Regions from separate parts of the Streptomyces sparsogenes subsp. cuspidosporus genome, predicted to be linked through region 2. Evidence: predicted binding sites of a transcription regulator. Region 2 holds the regulator's gene; the other holds the start of a gene.
The links. Region 2 encodes HspR, which represses chaperone genes until heat shock. Its sites were predicted from a motif close to TTGAGNNNNNNNNNCTCAA; they were not measured.
Positions count from the first base shown of each region.

Region 1 (14,558 bases), on a different contig from region 2:
TAGCCGTTCAGCCGGCCCAGCCAGTCGACCAGGCGCGGGTGCCCCAGCGGGGTGACGGGGCCGGCGACCGAAACGCCGAGGCCCTGGATGCGCGGGGCCTGCTCCTCCCAGAAGTTGATCTCCAGATCACGCTCGTGCTGCAGCGCGGTGCGGAACATGCACTGGGTGGACATGACCCGGCCGGTGCGGATCTCGTCGGCCGTACGGTTGGACATCAAGGTGACGTCGTACCCGTGGGTCTGGAGCCCCAGGGCGAGCTGGAGGCCGGACTGGCCGGCCCCGACGATGAGCATCCTGCGCATGGCCGGCCCGACTCACTCGGGCGAGACGTCCACGGCGAACCTCACCAGCGCGAGCAGTGCGTCGACCACCGAGATGCGGTCGCGGGCGTCCATGATCACCACGGGCACCTTCGCCGGCACGGACAGCGCGTCCCGCACGTCCTCCGGCTCGTACAGCGGGGTGCCCTGGAAGTGGTTGACCGCGATGACGTACGGCAGCCCGCAGCTCTCGAAGTAGTCCAGCGCCGGGAAGCTGTCCTCCAGGCGGCGGGTGTCGACCATCACCACCGCGCCGATCGCGCCGCGCATCAGGTCGTCCCACATGAACCAGAACCGCTGCTGGCCCGGCGTGCCGAACAGATACAGGACCAGGTCGGAGTCGAGCGTGATCCGGCCGAAGTCCATGGCGACCGTCGTGGTCAGCTTCTGCGGGGTCGCGGCGAGGTCGTCCACGGCCTCGCTGGCCCGGGTCATCAGCGCCTCGGTCTGCAGCGGTGTGATCTCCGAGACCGAGCCGACGAATGTCGTCTTGCCGACGCCGAAACCCCCCGCGACGACGATCTTGGTGGCGATGGGCGCCCGCGAACGGTCCTCCTGCCACCCCTGGAGCCCCTCGTCGGCGCCCGGTATCTCCGGCACCCGCACCGGTGCCGCCGTCATCGTCTCAGAGTCTGCGAAGTCCACTGAGCACCCTTTCGAGCAACGCGCGATCCGGCTGCCCGGGGCCGCGCCCGGTGCCGTACACGCGGATCTTTCCCTGGTCCGCGAGGTCGCTGAGCAGCACGCGCACCACACCGAGCGGAATCTTGAGCAGCGCGGAGACCTCCGCGACCGAACGCATCCGACGGCAGAGGTCGATGATGGCGCGGATCTCCGGCACCATCCGGGAGGCCGGCCCGCTCAGCGCGGGCTCGACCGCCCCGTCCGGGGTCTCCAGCGTGGCCACGAAGGTCTCGACCAGCAGCACATGGCCGGAGCGGGTCCGGCCGCCGGTGAGCGAATACGGGCGTACGCGGGCGGCCTTGGGGGACGCGGACGTCACTGTGCGGACTCCAGGGACCGGCGCAGCTCGGTACGGAGTTCAGGGGTGAGCACATGCCCGGCCCGGCCGACGAACAGCGCCATGTGGTAGGCGACCACGGTCATGTCGCAGTCCGGCGTGGCGTGCACGCCCAGCAGCGAGCCGTCGCTGATCGACATGACGAACAGGCTGCCCTGGTCCATCGCGACCATCGTCTGCTTGACCGTACCGCCGTCCATCAGCTTGGCCGCGCCCAGCGTGAGGCTGCCGAGGCCGGAGACGATGGTGGCCAGGTCCGCGCTCGACCCCTTCGGGCCGTCCTGGCTCGTGGGGTCGGCGGCCGCCGCGGTGTGGTGCCGCGCGTCCGAGGACAGCAGCATCAGCCCGTCGGAGGAGACGACGGCGACCGAGCGGACGCCGGGCACCTCCTCGACCAGGTTCGACAGCAGCCAATGCAGATTGCGGGCCTCGGAACTCAACCCATAGGTACTAGTGGGCGCCTTCACCTGCGTGCCTCCTCAACCGTGCCACCCTCGTCCTGCGCCCCCGATTGTCCCCGCTGCCGCTCCCCCGCCGCGCGGCGATTCGCGATCTCGGCCTCGGCGTCGCGGCGCCCGTCGCGTGCGCCCTTCTGGAAACCACCGAGCCTGCGCCGCAGTTCCTCGGCGTTCACCGCGCCCGTGCGCTCCTGGGGGTCGGTCTCCGGCAGGGCCACGTTCTTCGGGGTGCGCTTGGGAAGTCCCTTGTCGGTGAGGCGCCTTTCGGCGAGGCGCCTCTCGCCCGCCGCCGCGGGCCGCGTGTGTTCGGCGGGCTCGGTCGAATACGGACCGGTGACCGACCGCGTGTCGTCGGCGGGCTCGGCGGGTGCCAGGCCTCCGGTCGGGGCCGAGCCGCCGGCCGGTGTGGGACCGCCCGCCGGTGTGGGGCCGCCGGCCGGTGCCGGGCCGCCGGCCGGTGCCGGGCCGCCGGCCGGTGCCGGGCCGCCGGCCGGGCCCCAGGCGTCGGCGCCGACCGGGCGCATGCCGTGGCCGCCGATCGTCTCGCCGCCGATCGTCTCGCCGCCGGCCGGCCGGACCGGCCGGCGCGGGTCGGGGACCGACTCGTCCCGCTGCCCGGAGAGTTGGATGGTCCGCTCGGCGGCCTCCACCAGCGGGTCGGAGGCCTGCTTCGGGGTGCGCCGCGGAAGCATGGGCAGCGTCCCGCCGTCGGTGGGGGCCGGGTGGCCCCGCGGCGGGGTCGGCTCGTGGGCCTGCTCGATGCCGGGCGCGGACGACCCGGGGGTCGCGGCCGTACGGGCCGGGCCGGTGGAGCCTTCCTCCGCGCCCGGGCGCGGCAGGCCCATGCGCCCGCCGCGCCGGTGCGAGAGCGTACGGGGCGACTCCAGGTCGGCGGCGGAGGTCGCGGAGGCGGGCGCGGACGACGCCCCGGAGGACCCGGAGGCGGTCGCGGAGGAGGCCCCCGAGGCGGAGGGCGCGGGGTATCCGCCGGCGAGGGCCGGGCGGGACTGCGCCGGGAGCGCGTTGGAGTTGGCCTCGGCCTCCGAGCCGGGGAAGGACGGGACCGAGGTGCCGCCGTACGAGGCGCCGGCGGGCGCGGCGGGCGGCAGCCCGGCGCCGGGCGGGCCGGCGGGCAGGATCTTCGTCGGGAGGACCACCACGGCCGCGACCCCGCCCGGCTTCTGCTCGCGCAGTTGCACCCGGACGCCGTGGCGCGCGGCCAGCCGGGTCACCACGTACAGACCGAGCCCCAGCGGGTCCTCGGGCTGCGGGCCCTGGCAGTACTCCGGCACCGGGTCGGCCAGCCGGTTGTTGAGCTCGGCGAAGCGCTCGGCCGTCATACCGATGCCCTCGTCCTGGACGGAGAGCATGACCTCGCCGCTCTCCAGCAGCCAGCCGGAGATCTGCACCATGGTGTCCGGCGGGGAGAAGGTGGTCGCGTTCTCCAGCAGCTCGGCGACCAGGTGGCTGATGCTGTCCGCGGCGTACCCGGCGACCTGGGCGTGCTGCGGCAGGGCCTGGATCTGCACCCGGTCGTACCGCTCGACCTCGCTGATCGAGGCGCGCAGCACATCCAGCAGCGGCACCGGGCCCGGGTGCGCGGCCTTGTTCTCGGAGCCCGCGATGACCAGCAGGTTCTCGCCGTAGCGGCGCATTCCGGTGGCCAGGTGGTCGAGCTGGAAGAGGGTCTGCAGGCGGTCCGGGTCCTGCTCCCGCTCCTCCATCTGCTCGATGATGGTCAGCTGGCGCTCGATCAGGCCGAGGGTGCGCAGCGCCAGGCTGACGAAGCTGCCGTGGACGCGGGCCCGCAGACCGTCGAGGCGGGTGGCGACCTCGTCCCGCTCGCGGCGGAGCTCGGACCGCTCGTCGGCCAGCTTCCGCCGCTCCTCGACCAGGCGGACCCGTTCCGCCTCCAGTTTCACGGCGCGCTCGTGCTCGCGCACCGCGGCCTGGTGCACCTGGTTGACGGACCGTACGGCCTCCGCGAACTCGTCGTTCCGTCCCTTGAAGGCGATCGGCTCCTCGGCCAGCGGGTCGGCGGCCACCCGCCGCGCGCCGAGCCGCAGCGCGGCCAGCGGCCGGGTCATCGAGCGGGCGGCCTGGACGCCGGCGCCGATGGCCAGCAGCAGGCAGGCCCCGAGGATGCCGAGGCCCACCTCGAGGTCGGTGACCTCGTCGTCGCGCAGCTGCTCCAGGTGCGCGATCTCGGCGGTGGCCAGGGAGGACTCGACGCCGCGCATCCGGTCGATGCGGGCGGAGAGGCTGGACTCGACCCGCTCGTCGTCGAGGAACAGGTCGGTGTCGGAGAGCTGGGGCTGGTCGGTGAGGCGGGCGATGTAGCGCTCGGCGGTGGTGACCTCGGTGCCGTTGACCGTGCGGGCGAAGCGGTCGCGTACGGAGCCGGGGGCGAGCTGGTTGAAGTCGGCGAGCGCGGACTGCTCGCTGACGTTGGTGCGCTGGGCGGCCGAGGTCAGCTTGGGCTGGGCGCCGCCCGCGGCGAGCGCGCCGAGCAGCAGTCCACGGGTGGCGGAGGCCTCTTCGGTGGCGCGGCCGAGCGGGGCCAGGGCGGCGGCGGAGCCGTCGTCGGCGCCCGCCCGGAGCCTGCGGGCCAGGGTGTCGGCGAGGCCGCCGAGGGCCTGGATGGTCTCGGTGTAGCTCTCGTACACGTCCAGCGCCGAGCCGTGGCCGGTCAGCGCCTGCTGCCGGACCTTGGGCAGCGCGTCCAGCAGCCGCCGCACCTCGGCCGGGGTGCCCGGGCCGACCTCCTTGACCTGGCGGTCCACCCGGGCCCGCTGGCTCTCGGACACTCCGGCACCGGAGGCGGAGTTGCGCCCGGCCGCGACGTACTCGGTCATGGCGTCGCGCTCGTCGGCGAGGGCGTGGGCGAGGGTCACCGCGCCGCGGTTGGTCTTGGCGAGGTCGACGAGCTCCTGGGCGTCGGTGGTGTCGTCCAGCGCGCCCAGCACGGCCGGGGCTCCGGCGCCGAGGACGGCGAGGGAGACGACGGCGACGGACACGGCCAGCCGGTTACGGACGCGTGCGGTGCTGCGCTGCGGCGCCGCCTGCTGCGCGCGTGGCTCGCCGCCCTGCTCGTGGTTGCCGCCCCGAAGCCGCTTCTTCCGCACCGGTGCTCACAATCTTTTCTCGCCCGACCCGCTGTGGTTCCAGAGGTGACGACGGTTCAACAATTGTGTTTCCCCACCTCTGGCAGGGGTCCCGACCCTTTCAGGACGGCTTTGGGACGGGCATGCATCACCCACCCCGCCACCCGAACGAGTGAACCGCATTGCGTAGTTGACCACCAAACTTCGGCCGCGGGCCATACCCTTCTCCAACCTTTCACGGGTTGGAAATCGCCCGACCCCCTGGCAAGATACTCCCTCACCACTTCCCCTAACCGTCAATTCCGGCGAATCCGGCAATTGACCGGCCAGGGGTGACGGGGACCGGTCCGGCAGACTGGCCGGATGCGCATCGAACTCGCCACCGCGCCCGGTGATCACCAAGTTCCCAACGAGGACTACGCGTCAGTAGCGCTGCCCGCGTCAGGCCAGGGCGGCGCACTGGTGCTCCTCGACGGGGTGACGCCCCCCGAGGAGGACTACGGATGCGCCCACGGCGTGCCCTGGTTCACCGCCCGCCTGGGCGGGGCGCTGCTCGAACTGTCCGGTTCGCGCTGGGACATGCCGCTGACAGGCTGCCTCTCCCAGGCGATCGAGCGCACCGCCGACGCGCACGGCACCACATGTGACCTTTCTCACGCGAGAACGCCCCAGGCGACGGTGGTCGCGGTGCGCTGGGACGCGGAGCGGGTCGAGCATCTGGTGCTCTCCGACTCGGCGTTGCTGATCGAGCGGACGGACGGCACGGTGACGCCCGTGCTCGACGACCGGATCGACCGGCTGCGCGCCGCGGGGAGGCGCCCGCTGGCCGCCCTGCGCAATGTCGAGGGCGGCTTCTTCACCGCCGCCGCCGACCCCGCCGTCTCCGGCCGGGCCGTGACCGGCACCCTCCCCCGGGCGGGGATCCGGGCGGTGGCCGCGCTCAGCGACGGGGCGGCGCGCTGGGTGGAGGTGTTCCGTGAGGGCGACTGGACCGAGTGCTTCGCACTGCTGCGCAAGGAGGGCCCGCAGGAGCTGATCGACCGGGTCCGGGCTGCGGAGGACGCCGACCCGGAGCGGGCCGCCTTCCCGCGCGGCAAGACCCACGACGACGCGGCGGTCGTCTTCGCGGAGTTCTAGCCCGGGCACCCGCCGGGGGTCCGGCCCGGACACCCACCGGGGTCCGGCCGGGGTTCCGGGCCGCGTACCACGGTCGCCACACCCGCGTCGCCGGATCGGCCCGGCTCGCCGATCCTGACGTACATGAGAGCCCTACTCCTGCGGCGGACGTGTGCCCTGGCCGGGCTCCTCGGCGAGCTGTACCGAGTTCAACCGGTGCAGCAGCCGGGCGAGTTCGGCCACCTCGCTGCGCTCCCACGCCGCGAGGCGGCGCGCGTACCGCGCCCGCCGGGCGCCTCGCACCCGACGGAACCGGGCCCGCCCTTCTTCCGTCAACTGAACCAGGAAGGCCCGCCCGTCGGCGGGGTCGGGGGTGCGCGCCACCAGACCCAGGTCCTCCAGCGCGCGCAGCTGGCGGCTCATCGTCGCCTTGCCGACCCCGAAGTAGGCCGCGAGATCAGTGGCGCGCTGCCGGCCGGCGTCTTCCAGCCGCATCAGCAGCCCGTACGCGGCGGATTCCAGGTCCGGGTGGACTTCCCGGGCCAATTCGCCCGAAGAGGCGCGGGCTCGGCGCAGGAAAACCGCCAATTCGCGCTCCAGAGCCAGGAATGCATGGTCTACACCAATTCCGCCCATGGTGCGTCCCTCACCCCCCTCGGGGGGCAATGCCCCGTTGTCGTGCACGTCAGAGCCCTCTCCGGATTTTCACGGCGTGAAAGTTTCTGCCAGGCGCGCTCGTCGCCGCAGCTCCGTCAGTATTTCGCAGGATTAGACCAACGGCGGCAACCCATCCCCCTTCCGCGCCGCGTATCTACGCCCGTAGCGTCATGCATGACATGGCCATACCAATGACATGTGCACCTCTCCCCACACGAGGCCCTCGGAGGCAGCCATGCCCAAGCACAGACCTGGCACGACCCGGCGCGCCCTCACCGCGCTCATCGGCATTCTCACCGGTCTCCTCACCATGAGCTTCTCGCTCTCCGGTACGGCTTCGGCCGCCGAGAGCGGGAAGAAAGTCCCCCACCCGGAGGACCACTGGGCGGGCTCCCAGATACTCAAGCACGAAGGCGGTTCCACGACCGGCGACGAGCCGCCCGGGCTGCTCGCCACGACGGAGGGCGTGGACGTCAGCAGCCACCAGGGCAATGTCGCCTGGTCGACGCTCTGGAACAGCGGGGTCCGCTTCGCCTACGTCAAGGCGACGGAGGGCACCAGCTACACCAACCCGTACTTCTCGCAGCAGTACACCGGGTCGTACAACGTCGGCATGATCCGCGGCTCGTACCACTTCGCCCTGCCGGACAACTCCAGCGGCGCCGCACAGGCCACGTACTTCGTCAACCACGGCGGCGGCTGGTCGCGGGACGGCAAGACGCTCCCCGGCGCGCTCGACATGGAGTACAACCCCTACGGTTCGACCTGCTACGGCAAGAGCGCCAGCTCGATGGTGAGCTGGATCAAGGACTTCACCAACACCTACAAGTCACTGACCGGCCGCGACGCGGTGATCTACACCTCCACGAGCTGGTGGAAGAGCTGCACGGGCAACTCCAGCGCCTTCGGCAGCATCAACCCGCTGTGGATCCCGCGCTACGGCGACTCCGTCGGTGAACTCCCGGCCGGCTGGGGCTTCCACACCATCTGGCAGTACACCTCCTCGGGCGCGACCGTCGGCGACCACAACAAGTTCAACGGCGCACTGGACCGGGTCCAGGCCCTCGCCAACGGCTGACGCCCCTGCCCCACCCAGGCGCTTCGCCCCCCGCCGTACGGATCCGGCTGTCCGTACGGCGAGGGGCGTCGGGCGTTCGGGCCGCTCAGTCCCGGGGGAATTCGTCGGTCTTGAGCGTCATTCCGACGACGGTGTCGGTCAGGTCCAGCTCACTGCCGAAATCGATGGTCATCTCGGCCCGGTACTCGCCGTCCTTGGGCTGGGTGAACAGCCGGCACCGGCCGGTGTACGGGTCGGCGATCAGGTAGACGGGCACTCCGGCGGTGGCGTACGCAGTCTTCTTGGGACCGTAATCATTCATGCTCGTGCGCCTCGAGATCACCTCGGCCACGAACTCCACGTCCTCATAGCGCCAATGGCCCTTGGAGTCCTTGACCGCGTCCTCGGCGACCAGCGTTACATCGGTCGCGAAGCCGTTGAGACAACCGGGGTAGTCGATCCGCACGTCCGACTTGATCCGCTTTCGCGGATACCGCGTCCGCAACTGTTCGACAATATCCAGGGTGATCTCCCAGTGGGTGTCCCGCTGCGGCGACATGAAGATGTTTCCCTCGACAATCTCGACCTTGATTCCCTCGGGGACGGGCATCTTCTCGAGCGCCTCGAACATCATGTCCAAGGTGAGCTCGTCGCTGCTGTCGGCCATCTCGATCCTGTCAATCTCCATGACGGTCACCGTGCCGCTCCTCCCCGCCGCGGCTCGAATGCACGCGACCGGTTGGTACAACGATACGACGGCCCCCAGGACACGGACGGCCCGGAACTCCCGTGCGAACAGGAGTCCCGGGCCATCGCCCCGATGGCGTCCGTCACGCCGCCAGGGGGACCTCCGGGGCGGCCGGGGCGGCCGCCGGGGTGAGGGCCAGTTCCAGGACGCGGCGGACGTCCGAGACCGGGTGGACCTCCAGCTTCTCCAGGACCTCGGCGGGGACGTCGTCGAGGTCGGGCTCGTTGCGCTTGGGGATGATCACCGTGGTCACCCCGGCCCGGTGCGCCGCCAGCAGCTTCTGCTTGACGCCGCCGATGGGCAGCACCCGCCCGGTCAGCGAGACCTCGCCGGTCATCGCCACGTCCGGGCGCACCTGGCGGCCGGAGAGCAGCGAGGCCAGGGCCGTGGTCATGGTGATGCCCGCGCTCGGGCCGTCCTTCGGGACCGCGCCCGCCGGGACGTGCAGGTGGATGCCGCGCTCCTTCAGGTCACCGACCGGCAGCTCCAGCTCCGCGCCGTGCGAGCGCAGGAAGGAGAGCGCGATCTGGGCGGACTCCTTCATGACGTCGCCCAGCTGCCCGGTGAGGGTCAGCCCCGCGCCGCCCGTCTCCGGGTCGGCGAGGGACGCCTCGACGAACAGCACGTCCCCGCCCGCGCCGGTGACCGCGAGCCCGGTCGCCACGCCCGGCACGGCGGTGCGCCGCTCGGCCGGGTCCTGGGCGGACTCGGGGGTGTGGTGCGGGCGGCCGATCAGCGGCCGCAGCTCGGCCACGCCGACCGTGAACGGCAGCTCCCGCTCGCCCAGCTCGTGCTGGGCCGCGACCTTGCGCAGCAGCCGGGCGATGGACCGCTCCAGGGTCCGCACGCCCGCCTCCCGGGTGTACTCCCCGGCCAGCTTGCGCAGCGCGTCCTCCTCCAGGACCACCTCGCCCGGCTCCAGGCCGGCCCGCTCCAGCTGGCGGGGCAGCAGGTGGTCGCGGGCGATGGTGACCTTCTCGTCCTCGGTGTAGCCGTCCAGGCGCACCAGCTCCATGCGGTCCAGCAGCGCCTCGGGGATGGCCTCCAGGACGTTGGCCGTGGCGAGGAAGACCACGTCGCTCAGGTCGAGCTCGACCTCCAGGTAGTGGTCGCGGAAGGTGTGGTTCTGCGCCGGGTCCAGGACCTCGAGCAGGGCAGCGGCCGGGTCGCCGCGGAAGTCGGAGCCGACCTTGTCGATCTCGTCGAGGAGGACGACCGGGTTCATCGAGCCCGCCTCCTTGATCGCCCGGACGATCCGGCCGGGCAGCGCGCCGACGTACGTACGGCGGTGGCCGCGGATCTCCGCCTCGTCGCGGACGCCGCCGAGCGCGACGCGCACGAACTTCCGCCCCATCGCGCGGGCGACCGATTCCCCGAGCGAGGTCTTTCCGACCCCCGGCGGCCCTACCAGGGCCAGCACCGCGCCGCCCCGGCGGCCGCCGATCACGCCCAGGCCGCGGTCGGCGCGGCGCTTGCGCACCGCGAGGTATTCGGTGATCCGCTCCTTGACGTCCTCCAGGCCCGCGTGGTCCGCGTCGAGGACGGCCTTGGCACCGGCGATGTCGTACGCGTCCTCGGTGTGCTCGTTCCAGGGAAGCTCCAGGACGGTGTCCAGCCAGGTGCGGATCCAGCTGCCCTCGGGGCTCTGGTCGGAGGCCCGCTCCAGCTTGTCGACCTCCTTGAGCGCGGCCTCGCGCACCTTTTCCGGCAGGTCGGCGGCCTCCACCCGGGCCCGGTAGTCGTCGCTCTCGTCCTCCGGGTCGCCGTTGAGCTCGGCCAGCTCCTTGCGGACCGCCTCGAGCTGCCGCCGCAGCAGGAACTCGCGCTGCTGCTTGTCCACGCCCTCCTGGACGTCCTTGGCGATCGCCTCGGCGACGTCCTGCTCGGCGAGGTGGTCGCTGAGCCAGCCCACGGCCAGCTTCAGCCGCGCCACCGGGTCGGCCGTCTCCAGCAGCTCCACGCGCTGCTTGACGGTCAGGAAGGGCGAGTAGCCGGAGTTGTCGGCCAGCTGGCCGACGTCGTCGATCTGCTGCACCCGGTCCACGACCTGCCAGGCGCCGCGCTTGCGCAGCCAGCTGGTGGCCAGCGCCTTGTACTCCTTGACCAGCTCGGCGACGGCACCGGGCAGCGGGTCGGGGACGATCTCCTCGACCTGGGTGCCCTCCACCCACAGAGCGGCCCCCGGGCCGGTCGTCCCGGCCCCTATGCGCACCCGGCGCACACCGCGGATCAGCGCGCCCGGGTCGCCGTCGGAGAGCCGGCCCACCTGCTCGACGGTGCCGAGCGTGCCGACGCCCGCGTACGTCCCGTCGATGCGCGGCACCAGCAGCACCCGCGGCTTCCCGCCGCCGCTCCCGCTTGATCGCGCGGCGGCCTGGGCGGCCTCCACCGCGGCCCGTACCTCGCTGTCGGACAGGTCCAGCGGCACCACCATGCCGGGCAGCACCACCTCGTCATCGAGAGGCAGCACGGGCAGGGTGAGCGGTGTGGACGTCGAAGCCATGATCTCCCCTTCGGCAGGCAAGTTGAGCTGTACAGGCTCAATGCACGAGCGCCTGCGGATGTTCCCGGGCCCGTGTTCGCTCTGAGCGATCAGCCGGCGGCGGGGATTTCGCGGGAACGCGAACCGACACCCCCTCGGTAAGCGATAGAGGGGCGTGAGACTGTTCCGCCCCATGGGGGCAGACCGAAGCGATGGCGAGCTGCTGCGCGCCGTCGCGACGGGAGACACGCAGGCGCTCGCCGCGCTCTACGACCGGCACGCCGGCTGGCTGCACGCCCGCCTCACGCGCCGCTGCCAGGACCCCGAGACGGTACGGGAGGTCCTCCAGGACACCTTCGTGACGGCCTGGCGGACGGCCGGCGCGCACCGCGGCGGCGAGGCGGGCGGCTGGCTGTGGACCATCGCGGCCCGGCGCCTCGTCGACGCCCAGCGCGCCGCCGCCCGCACCGCCGAGGCCCAGGCCGCCCACGCCCGCCACCAGCCGGACCCGGCCCGCGCCACCGCTCCCTCCGCGGAGGAGCGGGCGCTCGACGCGCTGGAGTACGGCGACGTCGGCTCGGCCCTCGACCGGCTCTCCCCCGAGCTGCGCGCCGTCCTGCGCGCCACGGTCGTCGACGGGCTCACCACCCGCGAGGCCGCGCAGTTCCTCGGCATCCCCGAAGGCACGGTCAAGACCCGCGCCCAGCGGGCCCGCCGGGAACTCCGCGCCGCGCTCAGCCAGCTGCGCGCCACACCCCCGCACCTCCTGGACGCCCTCGGAGGCACCGCATGAAGCGCCCCCGACCCACCCGGCGCGGCGGGCCCGCCGCCGCCTGGCACGTGACCCAGCCCCAGGCGGCCGCGTACGCCGACGGCTCGCTGCCGGAGACCGACACGTGGTCGGTCGAGAAGCACGTCGAGGCCTGCGCGCCCTGCGCGGCCCGCGTCTCCGCGGCCGTACGCGCGGGCGCGGCGGCCCCGGCCCTTGCGGACGTCCGCGCGGCACTGCTCGCCTTCGCGACGGCGGACGCGCCGGTGGAGGCGACGGCACCCGCGGAGGCCCCGGGCGCCGGGGCCGAGGCCTCGGCCCCCCGCCCCGCCCCGGCCGTGCCCCGGCTCCCGGCAGCCCCCGCCGACACGGCGGCGGCCGGGCGTGCCGGGCGAGCCCCTGCCCCCCAGTTGGCCGGGGACCTGTCCCCGGCCCCGACCGCGCACGCCGACACGCCCGCGGCACGGCACAGCGGACCAACCCCGGCCCCGGCGGCCGACGGCCGCACAGCCGTCGCGGCACGGCACGCCGGGCCGGAACCCGGCGGCGCGGGCGGTGTCCGCGCACGCCGCCGCGGGGCGTTCCGGGACCCCCGGGCGTGGATGGTGTGGGCCGCGGGGCCCGCGGTGCGGGGGCCTTGGCTGGTCGCGCTGCTTGTGACGGGCCTGGTCGCGGCCGGGGCCGCGCGGGCCGCCGGGATGTCCGGCGTGCGGCCGCTGCTGCTGGCGCTCGCGCCCGTGCTGCCGTCGGCCGGGGTGGCCGTCTCGTACGGGCGGCACGCCGACCCGATGCACGAGCTGGCCGCGTCCACCCCGTCCGGCGGGCTGCGGCTGCTGCTGACCCGTACCGCGTCGGTGCTCGCCGTGTCCGTGCCGCTGCTGACCCTCGCCGGGCAGCTCCTGCCCGCGGCCGCCGGGGCGCCCGCCACCCCGGCGTGGCTGTTGCCGGGGCTCGCGCTCACGCTCGCCGCGCTCGCCCTCGCCTCGTACGTCGGCTGCCGGATCGCCACCTGCGCGGTCACCGCGGGCTGGCTGCTGGCCGTCGGCGCCCCCGCGCTGCTCGCGGGCCCGGGTGAGAGCGGGGAGTCCTCGCTCGCGGACGCCTTGTCCGACTCCCTCGCCACCGTCCTCTCCGGCCCCGCCGCCCAGAGCTGCTGGGCGGCCGCGGCGGCCGTCTGCGCGGGGCTGCTGGCCCTGCGCCGCACGTCCTTCGACCACCTGGAGCGCATATGACCAGCGCCGTCTCCGTCCACCCCGTCTCCGCACACGGGCTGACCGTCCGGCACCGCAGGACCACCGCCCTCGACGCCGTGGACCTCTCCTTCGGCACCGGCGTCCACGGCCTGCTCGGCCCCAACGGGGCGGGCAAGACCTCCCTGATCCGCGTCCTCGCGACGGTCGCCCCGCCGACCGCCGGGCGGGTGGAGCTGCTCGGCGGGGACATCTCGGCCCCCGCGCACCGGACCTCCGTGCGCCGCAGGCTGGGCTATCTGCCGCAGGAGTTCGGCTACTACCCGGGGTTCACGGTCCGCGAATTCGTCGCCTACATGGCGTGGCTCAAGGAGGTGCCGCGCGCCAAGGCCCCCGCCGCCGTCGAACGCGCGGTCGCGCGGGTCGGGCTCGCGGACCGCATCGACGCGAAGGTCCGCACCCTGTCGGGCGGCATGGTGCGGCGCGCCGGCATCGCCCAGGCGATCGTCAACGACCCGGAGCTGCTGCTCCTGGACGAGCCGACGGCCGGTCTGGACCCGGAACAGCGGGTGGACTTCCGGGCGCTGCTGCGGGAGCTTGGCCGTACCGCGACGGTGATCGTCTCCACCCACCTGGTGGAGGACGTCGCCGCGGCGTGCAGCGAGGTCACGGTCATCGGCGGGGGCCGGGTGGCCTACCGGGGCACCCCGCACGCGCTGGCCGCGCTCGCCGCCGAGGCGGGGGCGGAGGACTTCGGCGACAACCCGATCGAGCGCGGGTACGCCGTGGCACTGCGCCACCACCGGTCCGGGCTGGGCGGCTCCGCCGGATGGGGGGTCGGCCGATGAGCCGGACCACCCACCGTATGAGCCGCGCCGACGGCCGTGGGGGCCACGCCGACGGCCGTACGGGCCACACCGACGGCCGCACGAGCCACACCGACGGCCGCACGAGCCACACCGACGGCCGCACGAGCCACACCGACGGCCGTACGGGCCACACCGACGGCCGCACGAGCCACACCGACGGCCGCACGGGGCGAGCCGCCGAGCCCTTGAGCCCGGCCGGCGCGCCGCGGCGCCCGGGCCACGCGCACTCCCCGCGCCGCGCCCGCCCGCTGCTCACCGAACTCCGCCGCGGCGCCGGTCTGCCCGCCGGCGCCGCGACCCTGGCCGTCCTGCTGTTCACCATGTACACGAAGGCCGACGACTGGCTGTCGGGCTGGACGGAGACCGCCAACATGCTGCGCGTCGCGGGGCTGGTGCTCGGCGCGCCGCTGGCAGCCGCGGTCGCCTGCTGGCAGGGCGGGCGGGAGCGGCGCCGGCGGACGGAGGAGCTGCTGGCCACCGTGGCGCGCCCGCCGCTCCGGCAGGCCCTGCTGGCCGCGGCCCCCGCCGTCGTGTGGCCGGTGGCCGGGTATCTGCTCACGGCCGTGGTGTGCCTGGCGTGGACCTGGCAGTACGCGGGCGGCGACGGCCCCCACCTGTCGCTGATCGTCGCCGACGCGACGGGGATCGGTTCGCTCGCCGCGCTGGGGTTCGTGGTGGGCCGGGTCGTGCCCTGGCGTCTCGCCCCGCCCGTGGTGGCCCTGGTCATGTACAACGTCGAACTCCTCCTCTCCAACCAGGAATCCGGC
Region 1 covers NZ_BAAASD010000010.1:5,977-20,534, reverse strand. The annotation lists gene ABFY07_RS14690 (styrene monooxygenase/indole monooxygenase family protein) at 1-302, opposite strand, end outside; gene ABFY07_RS14685 (GTP-binding protein) at 315-941, opposite strand; gene ABFY07_RS14680 (DUF742 domain-containing protein) at 946-1,323, opposite strand; gene ABFY07_RS14675 (roadblock/LC7 domain-containing protein) at 1,320-1,808, opposite strand; gene ABFY07_RS14670 (nitrate- and nitrite sensing domain-containing protein) at 1,805-4,924, opposite strand; gene ABFY07_RS14665 (hypothetical protein) at 5,267-6,040, shown strand; gene ABFY07_RS14660 (MarR family winged helix-turn-helix transcriptional regulator) at 6,173-6,655, opposite strand; gene ABFY07_RS14655 (lysozyme) at 6,912-7,754, shown strand; gene ABFY07_RS14650 (Uma2 family endonuclease) at 7,840-8,430, opposite strand; gene lon (endopeptidase La) at 8,564-10,984, opposite strand; gene ABFY07_RS14640 (RNA polymerase sigma factor) at 11,157-11,756, shown strand; gene ABFY07_RS14635 (zf-HC2 domain-containing protein) at 11,753-12,964, shown strand; gene ABFY07_RS14630 (ABC transporter ATP-binding protein) at 12,961-13,770, shown strand; gene ABFY07_RS14625 (hypothetical protein) at 13,788-14,558, shown strand, end outside.
Region 1: a site for HspR is predicted at 11,007-11,025, ahead of lon (endopeptidase La). Genes of this name have one in related genera too.

Region 2 (14,558 bases):
TCCGAAAAACGACGGCCCGCGGTCTGAGAGCGATGCCGGGCGGTCTGAGGGTGATGCCGGGCGGTCTGAGAAGGACCTCAGGCGGTCTGAGGGCGATGCCGGGCGGTCTGAGAAGGATGCCGGGCGTCCTGAGGGTGATGCCGGGCTCCCCGAGAGCGGCACCCCGCGTCCCGAGAGCGGCACTCCGCGTCCGGAGCACGCCCCCTCGCCGCAGCCCGATCCGGCACTGGTCCAGGTCCAGGTCCATGTGCAGGTCCAGGCCCAAACAGCGGCCCAGGCAACGGCCCAGGCCCCCGCACCGGCGTTAGACGGCGGGCCCGCGCCCGCCCCGGAGCGCGAAGGTCCTGCCCCGCCACCCTCCAGCCCTCAAGGCCCCGCCCCGGAGGCTCCAGGCCCCGAAACCCGCGCCCCGGCACCCCCCGGCCCCGAAACCCGCGCCCCGGAGCCTCCCGAGCCCCCCGAGCCCCCCACCCCCCGCGGCCCGGCTCCCCAGGCGCCCCGCCCCACCCACCCCACCCCCACCAGCCAGTCCATGCGGCGCGCCGCGCGCCGGGTGCGTACGGTCGCGAGCCAGGTGTTCTTCCTCCAGGTGGCGGTCGTGCTGCTGCTCGCCGTCGCCGCCGGGGTGACCCTCGTCCTGCAGTCCAGACACGACACCGACGAGGAGGCCCGCCGCCGCTCGCTCGCCGTCGCCGAGGCCTTCGCGAACGCCCCGGGCATGGTCGAGGCGCTGCGCTCCCCCGACCCGACTGCGATCCTGCAGCCGCGCACCGAGCGTGCCCGCGCCCGGGCCGACGTCGACTTCATCGTCGTCCTGACGACGGACGGGATCCGCTACACCCACCCCGACTCGGAGCAGATCGGCCGGCACTTCCTCGGGAACTACCGCGCCGCCGCAGACGGCGGCACCGTCACCGAGACGTCCACGGGCACCCTCGGCCCGTCCGTACGGGCCGTGGTGCCCGTCACCGACAGCCGGGGCAAGGTCGTCGGCCTGGTCGCCGCCGGGATCACCGTCGAGAAGGTGAGCGGCGCAGTCGACCGGCAGCTGCCGCTCCTCCTCGGCGCCGTCGCCGCCGCCCTCGCCCTGGCCACTGGCGGTACGGCGCTGGTCAGCAGGCGGCTGCGGCGGCAGACCCACGGGCTGGACCCGGCCGATCTGACCCGGATGTACGAGCACCACGACGCGGTGCTGCACTCCGTACGGGAGGGCGTGCTCATCGTCGGCGGGGACAAGCGGCTGCTGCTGGCCAACGACGAGGCGCGCCGGCTGTTCGACCTGCCCCCGGACGCCGAGGGGAGGCCCGTCGCCGACCTCGGCTTCGACCCGAGCACGGCGGAGCTGCTGGTGTCGGGCCGTACCGCCACCGACGAGGTGCACCAGGCGGGGGACCGGCTGCTGACGGTCAGCCACCGGCCGACCGACCGCTTCGGCGGTCCGCCCGGCAGCGTCGCGACGCTGCGGGACACCACCGAGCTGCGCGCCCTGTCCGGCAAGGTCGATGTGGCGCGCAAGCGGCTGAAGCTGCTGTACGACGCGGGGCTGCGGATCGGCACCACGCTGGACGTGGTGCGCACGGCCCAGGAGCTGACCGAATACGCGGTGGAACGGTTCGCCGACTTCGTCGCCGTGGACCTGGTGGACCCGGTGCTGCGCGGCGAGGAGCCGACGGGCGCGGCGACGGGCAGCGGCGCCACGGCGCGCACCTCGCTGCGCCGTACCGCGCTCAGCGGCATCCGCGACGACGTGCCGCTGTATCCGCTGGGCGGGCTGATCCGCTACGGCCCGGCCACGCCGCAGGCCATCGGGTTCGCCACCGGCGAGACGACGGTGGAGGCGGTGCTCCGCGACTTCGCCGGCTGGCACGAGCACGACCCGGAGCGGGCGCGGCAGATCGTCCACCACGGCATCCACTCCATGATCGCGGTGCCGCTGCGCGCCCGGGGCGTGATCCTCGGCATGGCCACGTTCATGCGCTCGGAGAAGCCCGAGCCCTTCGAGGAGGACGACGTCTCCCTCGCCGAGGAGCTGGTCACCCGCGCCGCGGTCAGCATCGACAACGCCCGCCGGTACACGCGCGAGCACACGATGGCGGTGACGCTGCAGCGCAGCCTGCTGCCGCAGGTGCTGCCCGAGCAGAGCGCGCTGGACGTGGCGTACCGGTATCTGCCGGCGGAGTCGGGGGTGGGTGGTGACTGGTTCGATGTGATCCCGCTGCCGGGGGCGCGGGTGGCGCTGGTGGTGGGTGACGTGGTCGGGCACGGGCTGCACGCCGCGGCCACGATGGGGCGGCTGCGGACGGCGGTGCACAACTTCTCCACCCTCGACCTGCCGCCGGACGAAATCCTCTCCCACCTCGACGACCTGATCGCCCGGATCGACCAGGACGAGACCTCGGACAGCCTGGAGGGCGGCGGTGTGATCACCGGCGCCACCTGTCTGTACGCGATCTACGACCCGGTCTCGCGGCGCTGCGCCATGGCCCGGGCCGGGCATCCGCCGCCCGCCGTGGTCGCCCCGGACGGCTCGGTGGAGTTCCCCGACGTGCCGCCGGGGCCGCCGCTGGGCCTGGGCGGGCTGCCGTTCGAGACGGTGGAGCTTCAGCTACCCGAGGGCAGCCACCTCGCCCTCTACACCGACGGCCTGGTCGAGAAGCGCGACCGGGACATCGAGGAGGGCCTGGAGCTGCTGCGCGCCTCCCTCTCCCACGCCGGGCGGACGCCGGAGGAGACCTGTACGGCGGTCCTCGCCGAGATGCTGCCCGACACCCCCAGCGACGACATCGCGCTGATCGTCGCCCGTACGCGGGTGCTGGAGCCGGAGCGGATCGCGGACTGGGAGGTGCCGTCGGAACCGTCCCTGGTGTCCGCGGTGCGCGCCGCGGTGGCGGCGCGGCTGGCCGAGTGGGACCTGGGCGAGGTGGCGTTCACCACCGAGCTGATCCTCAGCGAGCTGATCACCAACGCGATCCGGTACGCGACGGGGCCGATCCGGGTGCGGCTGCTGTGCGACCGCAGCCTGATCTGCGAGGTCTCGGACACCAGCTCCACCTCGCCGCATCTGCGGTACGCGGCGACGGAGGACGAGGGCGGGCGCGGGCTGTTCCTGGTCTCGCGGTTCGCCGACCGGTGGGGGACCCGCTACACCGCCGAGGGCAAGGTCATCTGGACCGAGCAGACCCTGCCGGAGCGCGGCAAGCGGCGGCGGTGAGACGGCGCGGCGGCGATGACACGGCTGCGGTGCTGAAACGGTTGTGCTGAACCGTCAGTGGCGCTGACACATCGACGGCGCCGAAACGCCCGAGGGGCTCGATCCGGTCGGATCGAGCCCCTCGGGCGCGTACGGAACGGAAGGCGCGGCGCTACTTCACCGGCTCCGGCTCCGGCTCCCGCGCCGTCTTCCCGTCGTCCTCCGGCTCGGCGGGCGTCTTGACGGAGTCGAGCAGCAGCTGCGCGACGTCCACGACCTGCAGCGACTCCTTCGCCGCACCCGAATTCTTCTTGCCGTTGACCGAGTCGGTGAGCATGACCAGGCAGAACGGGCAGGCGGTGGAGACGATGTCCGGGTTGAGGGACAGCGCCTCGTCCACGCGCTCGTCGTTGATGCGCTTGCCGATGCGCTCTTCCATCCACATCCGGGCGCCGCCGGCGCCGCAGCAGAAGCCGCGCTCCTTGTGGCGGTGCATCTCCTCGTTCCGCAGGCCCGGCACCTTGGCGATGATCTCGCGCGGCGGGGTGTAGACCTTGTTGTGGCGGCCCAGGTAGCAGGGGTCGTGGTAGGTGATGAGCCCCTCGACCGGGGTGACCGGGACGAGCTTGCCCTCGTCGACGAGGTGCTGCAGCAGCTGGGTGTGGTGGATCACCTCGTAGTGGCCGCCGAGCTGCGGGTACTCATTGGCGATCGTGTTAAAGCAGTGCGGGCAGGTTGCGACGATCTTCTTCTTGGACTTCTCGACGACGACGCCTTCCTCCGCGTCCTCCCCGAAGGCCATGTTGAGCATCTCGACGTTCTGCTGGCCGAGCTGCTGGAAGAGGAACTCATTGCCGAGGCGGCGGGCGGAGTCGCCGGTGCACGACTCGTCGCCGCCCATGATCGCGAACTTGACGCCCGCGATGTGCAGCAGCTCCGCGAAGGCCTTGGTGGTCTTCTTGGCCCGGTCCTCCAGGGCGCCCGCGCAGCCGACCCAGTACAGGTAGTCGACCTCGGACAGGTCCTCGATGTCCTTGCCGACGACCGGGACCTCGAAGTCGACTTCCTTGGTCCACGCCAGGCGCTGCTTCTTGGCGAGCCCCCAGGGGTTGCCCTTCTTCTCCAGGTTCTTCAGCATCGTCCCGGCCTCGCTCGGGAAGGACGACTCGATCATCACCTGGTAGCGGCGCATGTCGACGATGTGGTCGACGTGCTCGATGTCGACGGGGCACTGCTCGACGCAGGCGCCGCAGGTGGTGCAGGACCACAGCACGTCCGGGTCGATGACGCCGTTCTCGGCCAGAGTGCCGATCAGCGGCCGCTCGGCCTCGGCGAGGGCGGCCTGCGGCACCTCGGCGAGCTGCTCGGCGCTCGCCTTCTCCTCCCCCTCCGCCGTCTTGCCGCCGCCGGCGAGCAGGTACGGGGCCTTGGCGTGCGAGTGGTCGCGCAGCGACATGATCAGCAGCTTGGGCGACAGCGGCTTGCCGGTGTTCCAGGCCGGGCACTGGGACTGGCAGCGGCCGCACTCGGTGCAGGTGGAGAAGTCGAGCAGGCCCTTCCAGGAGAAGTGCTCGATCTGGGAGACGCCGAACTGGTCGTCCTCGCCCGGGTCCTCGAAGTCGATCGGCTTGCCGCCCGAGGTCATCGGCTGGAGCGCGCCCAGCGCGACGTCTCCGCTCGACTCGCGCTTGAACCAGATGTTGGGGAAGGCGAGGAAGCGGTGCCAGGCGATGCTCATGTCGATGTTCACCGAGACCGTGATCATCCAGACCATGGTCGTGCCGAGCTTGATCATCGCGAACAGATAGGTCAGGTTCTGCACGGTGCCGACGCTGAGGCTCTTGAAGAGCAGCACCAGCGGGTACGAGGCGAAGTACTCCGGCTGGTACGAGTCGACGTGGTGCAGCGCGCCCTCCGTGCCGCGCAGCGCCATGATCGCCAGGCCGATGATCAGGATGACGTACTCGACGAAGTACGCCTGCCAGGCCGTGGAGCCGGCGAAGCGGGACTTGCGGCCGGCCCGGCTGGGCAGGTTGAGCAGCCGGATCACGATCAGGGTGGCGATGCCGAGGGTGGTCATCGTCCCGATGAACTCGATGTACAGCTCATAGGGGAGGAAGCCGCCGAGGATCGGCAGCGTCCAGTCGGCCTGGAAGAGCTGGCCGTAGGCGTTGATGATGGTCGGCGGCAGGGTCAGGAAGCCGATCGCGACGAACCAGTGGGCGATCCCGATGATCCCCCACTTGTTCATCCGGGTGTGCGCCAGGAACTCCCTCACCAGCGTCACGCTGCGCTGATAGGGGTTGTCGGTCCGGGTGCCCGCCGGCACGGGTGCGCCGAGCTTGAAGAAGCGCACGAACTGCGCGATGGCGCGGCCGAGCAGGGCAACGCCGACCGCCGTGAGGACCAGCGACACGATGATCGCGGCGAGTTGCATTGGGGGCTCCTCGAACCTGCGAGAGCGGATTACTGAGCAGTGCGGATTACTGGGCGGAACGGATTACTAGCAGTCGAAGCAGTCGAAACAGGCGATTACTAAGCAGTAACTTATCTGGTCTTGACCGAGATTACCCGGGGAAGCGGCAGCCCATGTAGCCGACCGGCCGGTGATCTGTGTCGCTTGGCCGGATCGCCGGCCCTCTCGTCACCTCACCCCTCCCCCCTTGTCCGTGTCCTGTCCATAAGGGCCGTATAAAAGTTGAGCCCGCCGGACTCAGGTCTGTTGACACGAGGGGATCCGTCAGGCACTCTTGAGCCTGTTCCACTCAATGCTGTGTAGTTGGAGGATTGCGAAATGGCTCGTGCGGTCGGCATCGACCTGGGTACGACGAACTCCGTCGTCAGTGTGCTCGAAGGCGGTGAGCCCACCGTCATCACCAACGCCGAGGGCGCCAGGACCACGCCGTCCGTCGTCGCCTTCGCCAAGAACGGCGAGGTCCTGGTCGGTGAGGTCGCCAAGCGCCAGGCCGTGACCAACGTGGACCGGACCATCCGGTCGGTCAAGCGCCACATGGGCACCGACTGGAAGATCAACCTCGACAACAAGGACTTCAACCCGCAGCAGATCAGCGCCTTCATCCTGCAGAAGCTCAAGCGGGACGCCGAGGCGTACCTGGGCGAGAAGGTCACGGACGCGGTCATCACCGTCCCGGCGTACTTCAACGACGCCGAGCGCCAGGCCACCAAGGAGGCCGGTGAGATCGCGGGCCTCAACGTCCTGCGTATCGTCAACGAGCCTACTGCCGCCGCCCTCGCCTACGGGCTCGAGAAGGACGACCAGACCATCCTGGTCTTCGACCTCGGCGGCGGCACCTTCGACGTCTCGCTGCTGGAGATCGGCGACGGCGTGGTGGAGGTCAAGGCCACCAACGGTGACAACCACCTCGGTGGCGACGACTGGGACCAGCGCGTCGTCGACTACCTGGTCAAGCAGTTCAACAACGGCCACGGCGTGGACCTGTCCAAGGACAAGATGGCGCTCCAGCGTCTCCGCGAGGCCGCCGAGAAGGCGAAGATCGAGCTCTCCAGCTCGACCGAGACCACCATCAACCTGCCCTACATCACGGCCTCCGCCGAGGGCCCGCTGCACCTGGACGAGAAGCTCACCCGCGCCCAGTTCCAGCAGCTCACCAGCGACCTGCTCGAGCGCTGCAAGGTCCCCTTCCACAACGTGATCAAGGACGCGGGCATCGCGCTGTCCGAGATCGACCACGTGGTCCTGGTCGGTGGCTCGACCCGTATGCCGGCCGTCGCCGAGCTGGTCAAGGAGCTGACCGGCGGCAAGGAGGCCAACAAGGGCGTCAACCCGGACGAGGTCGTCGCCATCGGCGCCTCGCTCCAGGCCGGTGTCCTCAAGGGCGAGGTCAAGGACGTCCTGCTGCTCGACGTCACCCCGCTGTCCCTCGGCATCGAGACCAAGGGCGGCATCATGACCAAGCTGATCGAGCGCAACACGACCATCCCGACCAAGCGCTCCGAGATCTTCACCACGGCCGAGGACAACCAGCCGTCCGTGCAGATCCAGGTCTACCAGGGCGAGCGCGAGATCGCGGCGTACAACAAGAAGCTCGGCATGTTCGAGCTGACCGGCCTGCCGCCGGCCCCGCGCGGCGTGCCGCAGATCGAGGTCACCTTCGACATCGACGCCAACGGGATCATGCACGTCGGCGCCAAGGACCTCGGCACCGGCAAGGAGCAGAAGATGACCGTCACCGGCGGCTCCGCGCTGCCGAAGGACGACATCGACCGCATGATGCGCGAGGCCGAGCAGTACGCGGAGGAGGACCACAAGCGCCGCGAGGCCGCCGAGACCCGCAACCAGGCCGAGCAGCTGGTCTACCAGACCGAGAAGTTCCTCAAGGACAACGAGGACAAGGTCCCCGGCGACGTCAAGACCGAGGTCGAGACCGCGGTCGGCGAGCTGAAGGAGAAGCTCAAGGGCGACGACACCGCCGAGATCCGCACCGCCACCGAGAAGGTCGCGGCCGTCAGCCAGAAGCTGGGCCAGGCGCTGTACGCCAACGCCCAGGACGGCGCGGGCGCGGCGGGTGCGGCGGGCGCGGCCGGTGACGGCCAGGCCAAGGCCGACGACGACGTCGTGGACGCCGAGATCGTGGACGACGAGAAGGCTGACAAGGGACAGGGTGGTGCCGCGTGACGGAGGAGACCCCGGGCTTCGAGGAGCAGCCCGACGTCCCCTCCGAGGCCGCACAGACCCCTGAGGATGCGGCCAAGGGTGCCGCCGGGTCCGCCGACAAGGCGGGCCCGGAGGCCCCGGCAGGGGACCTCGAGCAGGTGGCCGTCCAGGCCCAGCTGGACCAGGTCCGTACCGCCCTCAACGAGCGGACGGCCGACCTCCAGCGGCTCCAGGCGGAGTACCAGAACTACCGGCGCCGGGTCGAGCGGGACCGGGTCACGGTCAAGGAGATCGCCGTGGCGAACCTCCTGTCCGAGCTGCTGCCCGTGCTCGACGACATCGGCCGCGCCCGTGAGCACGGCGAGCTCGTCGGCGGCTTCAAGTCCGTCGCCGAGTCGCTGGAGACGGTCGCGGCGAAGATGGGCCTGCAGCAGTTCGGCAAGGAGGGCGAGCCCTTCGACCCGCTGGTGCACGAGGCGCTCATGCACTCGTACGCGCCGGACGTCACCGAAACCACGTGCGTGCAGATTCTGCAGCCGGGGTATCGAATCGGCGAGCGAACGATCCGCCCGGCGCGGGTCGCCGTCGCCGAGCCCCAGCCGGGCGCACAGCCCAAGGGGGACGAGACGCCGGATGAGGAGAGCGGTGGCCCGGAAGAGGGCTGACGTGGCTGATGTGACAGCGATGGCAGGAGAGGAGGGACGTCGGGGATGAGCACCAAGGACTTCGTCGAGAAGGACTATTACAAAGTCCTCGGCGTCCCCAAGGACGCCACCGAGGCGGAGATCAAGAAGGCGTACCGGAAGCTCGCCCGCGAGTTCCACCCGGACGCCAACAAGGGCGACGCCAAGGCCGAGGAGCGCTTCAAGGAGATCTCCGAGGCGAACGACGTCCTCGGCGACCCCAAGCGGCGCAAGGAGTACGACGAGGCCCGCGCCCTGTTCGGCAACGGCGGATTCCGCCCGGGGCCGGGCGCGGGCGGCCCCGGCGGCACCTTCAACTTCGACCTGGGCGACCTCTTCGGCGGCGCCCAGGGCGGCGGCGCGGGCGGCGGCTTCGGCGGCGGCCTCGGGGACGTCTTCGGCGGCCTCTTCAACCGTGGCACCTCCACCCGGGCCCAGCCGCGCCGCGGCCAGGACATCGAGTCCGAGGTGACGCTGAGCTTCACCGAGGCGGTGGAGGGGGCCACGGTCCCGCTGCGGATGTCCAGTCAGGCCCCGTGCAAGGCGTGCTCGGGCACCGGCGACAAGAACGGCACGCCCCGCGTGTGCCCGACCTGCGTCGGCACCGGCCAGGTCAGCCGGGGCGGCGGGGGCGGCTTCTCGCTCACCGACCCGTGCGTGGACTGCCGCGGCCGCGGCCTGATCGCGCAGAACCCGTGCGAGGCCTGCAAGGGCAGCGGCCGCGCCCGCAGCGCCCGCACCATGCAGGTCCGCATCCCCGCCGGCGTCAGCGACGGCCAGCGGATCCGGCTGCGCGGCAAGGGCGCCCCGGGCGAGACCGGCGGCCCCGCCGGCGATCTGTACGTGGTGGTCCACGTCGACCCCCACCCGGTCTTCGGCCGCAAGGGCGACAACCTCACCGTCACCGTGCCCGTCACCCTCCCGGAGGCGGCCCTCGGCGGCGAGATCAAGGTCCCCACCCTCGGCGGCCCCCCGGTCACCCTCAAGCTGCCGGCCGGCACGCCCAACGGCCGCACGATGCGCGCCCGCGGCAAGGGCGCGGTGCGCAAGGACGGCACCCGCGGCGACCTGCTGGTCACCGTTGAGGTCACCGTCCCCAAGGACCTCAGCGACAAGGCGCGCGAGGCGCTGGAGTCGTATCGGGAGGCGACCGCGGGGGAGGACCCGCGGGCGGAGCTGTTCCAGTCCGCGAAGGGAGCATGACATGGATGGCCGAGGGGTCGGAGGCAGGAGCGGTACGGGCGCGCCCAGGAGCCGCAATCCGTACGAGCTGACGGACGAGTCGCCGGTGTACGTCATCTCGGTCGCCGCCCAGCTCTCCGGGCTGCACCCGCAGACCCTGCGCCAGTACGACCGGCTGGGCCTGGTCTCCCCCGACCGCACGGCCGGCCGCGGGCGCCGCTACTCGGCCCGCGACATCCAGCTGCTCCGCCAGGTGCAGCAGCTCTCCCAGGACGAGGGCATCAACCTCGCCGGTATCAAGCGCATCATCGAACTGGAGAACCAGGTCGCCGCCCTCCAGGAGCGCGTCGCCGAACTCCAGGCCGCGGTCGAGGGCGCGGCCGCGGCGATGCAGCAGCGCGAGGCCGCGGTCCACGCCTCCTACCGCCGCGACCTGGTCCCCTACGACCAGGTCCGGCAGGCCAGCGCGCTGGTGGTGTGGCGGCCGAAGTCCAAGCGCTCGGAGTAGCGGGGCGGGGAGCCCCCGGTCCCACCCCATCGGGTGGCCCGGTGACCGATCCTTCGGTCACCGGGCTTCTTTTCTGCCGGCGTGAGGGCGTTGTCCGTGCCGCACGGACGCTCCTGGCCCACACTTGAGGAGGAGGTGCTGCGCCATGACCGCTCTCGCCCACGAGGCGCCTACGACAATGGAGGTGCCTGAGGCCATGCCCGAAGACATGCCCTCGCTTGGACTGGACGAGGCCCTGTGGCAGGCGTGGAAGTCCCTGGAACTCCCCGAGGGCTTTCACGCGGAGATTGTCGAGGGGTTCATCGAGGTGTCGCCCACCGGACGTGCCAGCCACGCTCGTGTCATCAACCGTCTGCGGCGGGCCTTGGAAAGGCACCTGGAGAGCAGTGAGTATGCGGTGCACCACGACTGGAATGTCATCCACGAGCGCAAGGCGTGGGTCCCCGACCTGTTCGTAGCGCCCGAAGACGACGAGGAGTTCCTCACCGAAGACGGCCTCGGCTTCACCGCCTCCGCCGTGAAGCTCGTCGTCGAAGTCGTCCCCCCCCCCGGCCACGAGAACCAGCAGCGCGACCGGGCCCGCAAGCGCCGCGCCTACGCGCGTGCCGGCATCCCCGTCTACGTCCTGATCGACGACTACGACAACCACGGCGCGGTGACCGTGCTGACCTCGCCGTCCCCGGGCGAGGAGACGTACGCCGCCGCCATCCGCGTCCCCTACGGCACCGAGGTGCAGATCCCGGAGGGCCCGGTGAAGGGGTTCGCTCTCACCGAGGCCATCACGGGTCCGCGATTGACCTGACCACACGCAGGACCGTCATGGCGGCGCGGTGCGCTCCGCGGCCGGTGAGCCGGCGGTGAGCGCGCGGTGAGCCACCGCCGCCACTGTGGGGCCATCGCCCGGTCCACCAAGGACCGGCCATGGAAACGCGGAGCACAGTGATGGGCATGCTGACCGGCAAGACGGCGCTGGTGACGGGTGGATCGCGGGGTATCGGGCAGGCTGTGGCGCTGCGGCTGGCGGCCGAGGGCGCTGTGGTCGCCGTTCACTACGGGGGCAACGAGGACGCGGCCAAGGAGACCGTGGCGCGCATCGAAGAGGGCGGCGGCCGGGCGTTCGCCGTGCGGGCGCGGTTCGGCGAGGACGGCGCGGTGGACCGGCTGTTCGAGCAGCTGGCCACCGGTCTGGCGGGACGCGGTCTTGACATCCTGGTCAACAACGCGGGTATCAGCTCCGGCAATCCGATCGCCCGGGTCACCGAGGAGGAGTTCGGCAGGCTGCTGGCGATCAACGTCGCCACGCCGTTCTTCGTGATCCAGCGGGCGCTGCCGCTGCTGAACGACGGCGGCCGCATCGTCAACATGGGCTCGACGGCCAGCCGGTTTGCCGTGTCCACGCAGATCGGCTACACCATCAGCAAGGCGGCGCTGGAGTCGATGGCCCCGTCGCTGGCCAACGAGCTGGGCCGGCGCGGCATCACGGTGAACACGGTCGCGCCGGGCGCGGTGCGGACCGACATGACCGCGGGATACACCTGCGTGCCGGAGGTGGTCGCGGGGCTGGAGGCGATCACGGCGCTGGGGCGGCTGGGCGAGCCGGAGGACGTCGCCGATGTCGTGGGATTCCTGGCGGGGCCGCGGGGCCGGTGGGTGACCGGCCAGACCATCGATGTCTCAGGTGGGACCTATCTCGGTCCGATCGCCCCCGCGTGATCTTCGCCGGTGGATAATCGCCGGCATGCGGTTCGGAATCCTCGGCGAGACCCGGGCGTGGTACGACGACGGGGCGGAGGTCCCGCTGGGCGGGCCGGCCCGGCGGGCGCTGCTGGCGCTGCTGCTGGTCCGTCCCGGGGAGGTGGTGTCCGCCGACCGGCTGGCCGAGGAGCTGGACCCGGGCGGGGCGGTGTCGGCGCACGCCCTGCAGTCCCAGGTCTCCCGGCTGCGCACCGCCCTCGGCCCGGCGGCGGCGATCGAACGGGCCGGGGCGGGCTACCGGATCGTGGTGGCGCCCGAGGACGTGGACGCCTGCCGGTTCGAGCGGCTGGCCCGGGAGGGCCGGGCCGCGCTGGGCGACGGCGACCCCGGGCGGGCGGTCGCGCTGCTGCGCGAGGCGCTGGGCCTGTGGCGGGGGCCCGCGTGGGACGGGCTGGACGGGAGCGAGACGGCCCGGGCCGCCGCCGTGCGGCTGGAGGAACTGCGGCTCGGGGCGCTGGAGGACCGGATCGAGGCCGAGCTGCGGCTCGGTGAGCACCGCGCTGCCGTACCGGAGCTGCGTGAGCTGGTCGGCCGCCATCCGCTCAGGGAGCGGCTGGCGGGGCTGCTGATGCGCGCGCTGTTCGCGGAGGGCGGGCAGGCCGAGGCGCTGGTGGTGTTCGAGGAGACCAGGAGCCACCTGGCCGAGGAGCTGGGCGCCGACCCCTCAGCCGAACTCGCCGCGCTGCACCGGGAGCTGCTGAGCGTCGACCCGTCGCCCTCGCCCGCCGCGCCGCCCGCGCAGCTGACGTCGTTCGTGGGCCGCGACGAGGAAGTGGCCGAGGTCGCCGAGCTGTTGCGGGTGGCCCGGCTGGTCACGCTGATCGGGCCGGGCGGCGTCGGCAAGACCCGGCTGTCGGTGGAGGTCGCGGGGGCGGGGGCCGCGCGGGACGAGGTGTGCTTCGTGGAGCTGGCTCCGCTGCGCGACGGCGCGGACCTGCCCCAGGCGCTGCTGGGCGCGCTCGGCCTGCGCGGGAACGGGCTCCAGCCGCAAGGCGGCCCCACCACGCCGGTCGACCGTCTGATCGCCGCGCTGTCGGGCCGGATGCTCCTGCTCGTCCTCGACAACTGCGAGCACGTCGTCGAGGAGGCCGCCGCGCTGGCGGCGCGGCTGCTGGCGACCTGCCCGCGGCTGCGCGTCCTGGCGACCAGCCGGGAGCCGCTCGGCATCATCGGCGAGCACGTCCGGCAGGTGCGGCCGCTCGACGACGAGGCGGCGGCACGGCTGTTCACCGACCGGGCCGCCGCGGCGCGGCGCGGCTTCACCGCCGATCCCGGGCTCGTACGGCGCGTCTGCGCCGCCCTGGACGATCTGCCGCTGGCCATCGAGCTGGTGGCGGCGCGGCTGCGCACGCTGGACCTCGACGACCTCGTGGGCCGGCTGGACGACCGGCTCGGGGTCGCGGCCCGCGGCAGCCGTACGGCCGACGGGCGCCATCGCACGCTGCGTTCGGTGGTCGCCTGGAGCTGGGATCTGCTCTCGGAGTCCGAGCAGCGGGCCGCGCGCCGTTTCACGGTCTTCGCCGGCGGCGCGAGCGCCGAGGCCGCGCTGCGGGTGTGCGGCACGGACGGCGAGACGCTGGAGTCGCTGGCCGACAAGTCGCTGCTCGAGCCCGCGGGCGGCGGGCGTTACCGGATGCTGGAGACGATCCGGGCGTACGGCGCCGAGCGGTTGGACGAGGCGGGCGAACGCGACTCGGCGCGCGGCGCCCACGCCCGGTACTTCCTGGAGCTGGCGCGGACCGCCGACCCCCATCTGCGCGGGGCCGGACAACTGGAGTGGCTGCGGGTCCTCGCCGCCGAGCACGACAACCTCCTGGCGGCCCTGCGCTGGGCGATCGAGGCGCCGGACCCCGCCACGGCCCTGGAACTGCTTGCCGCGGCCTCCACCTACCTGTGGATCCGCGGTGCCGCCGCCTCCGTCGCCCCGTACGCGATCACGCTGCTCGACGCCCTCGGCGACACGGCCGGCGAGACGGCCGGTGACACGGCCGGTGACACGGCCGGTGACACGGCCAGTGACACGGCCCCGGACGGCATCGGCGAGGAGTACGCGGTCTGCGTACTGCTCGCGGCGTCCGGCAGCGCCCCCGGGCGACCGGTCTGGCGGCGGCACCGCGCGGCGGCCGAGCAGGCGCTCGCGGCCGCCTGGCCGGGCGACCGCGCGGGCCGGTATCCGGCCGCCCTGCTCCTGTGGCTGATGCGCAGCGCGAGCGAGTCCGACCCGCGCGGCGCGTTCGCCCTCGTGTCCTCCCAACGCGACTGCCCGGAGCCGTGGGCACGGGCGGTCGCCTGGTACGTGTCCGGGTTCGGGTCGCTCGGCGAGGGGGACGCCGAGGCGGGCGAGCGCGCACTGGCCACGGCCGCCGAGGGGTTCCGCGCGCTCGGTGACCGCTGGGGCACCGCGCTGGCCCTGGACGTGCTGGCCGGCCTCGCGGGCGGGCGCGGCGACTGCGCGCGGGCCATCGCGCTGACCGACGAGGCCCTCGCCCTCACCGGGGAGCTCGGCGCCCTGGAGGACAGCGCCGACCTGCTGGTCAACCGGGGCGACCTGCTGTCCGGCCGGGACGGCCACCTCGACGACCGGGGCGGCCACCTCGACGACCG
Region 2 covers NZ_BAAASD010000008.1:39,453-54,010, reverse strand. The annotation lists gene ABFY07_RS12620 (SpoIIE family protein phosphatase) at 533-3,211, shown strand; gene ABFY07_RS12615 ((Fe-S)-binding protein) at 3,363-5,627, opposite strand; gene dnaK (molecular chaperone DnaK) at 5,985-7,847, shown strand; gene grpE (nucleotide exchange factor GrpE) at 7,844-8,491, shown strand; gene dnaJ (molecular chaperone DnaJ) at 8,537-9,712, shown strand; gene ABFY07_RS12595 (heat shock protein transcriptional repressor HspR) at 9,714-10,199, shown strand; gene ABFY07_RS12590 (Uma2 family endonuclease) at 10,345-11,001, shown strand; gene ABFY07_RS12585 (SDR family NAD(P)-dependent oxidoreductase) at 11,142-11,912, shown strand; gene ABFY07_RS12580 (ATP-binding protein) at 11,938-14,558, shown strand, end outside.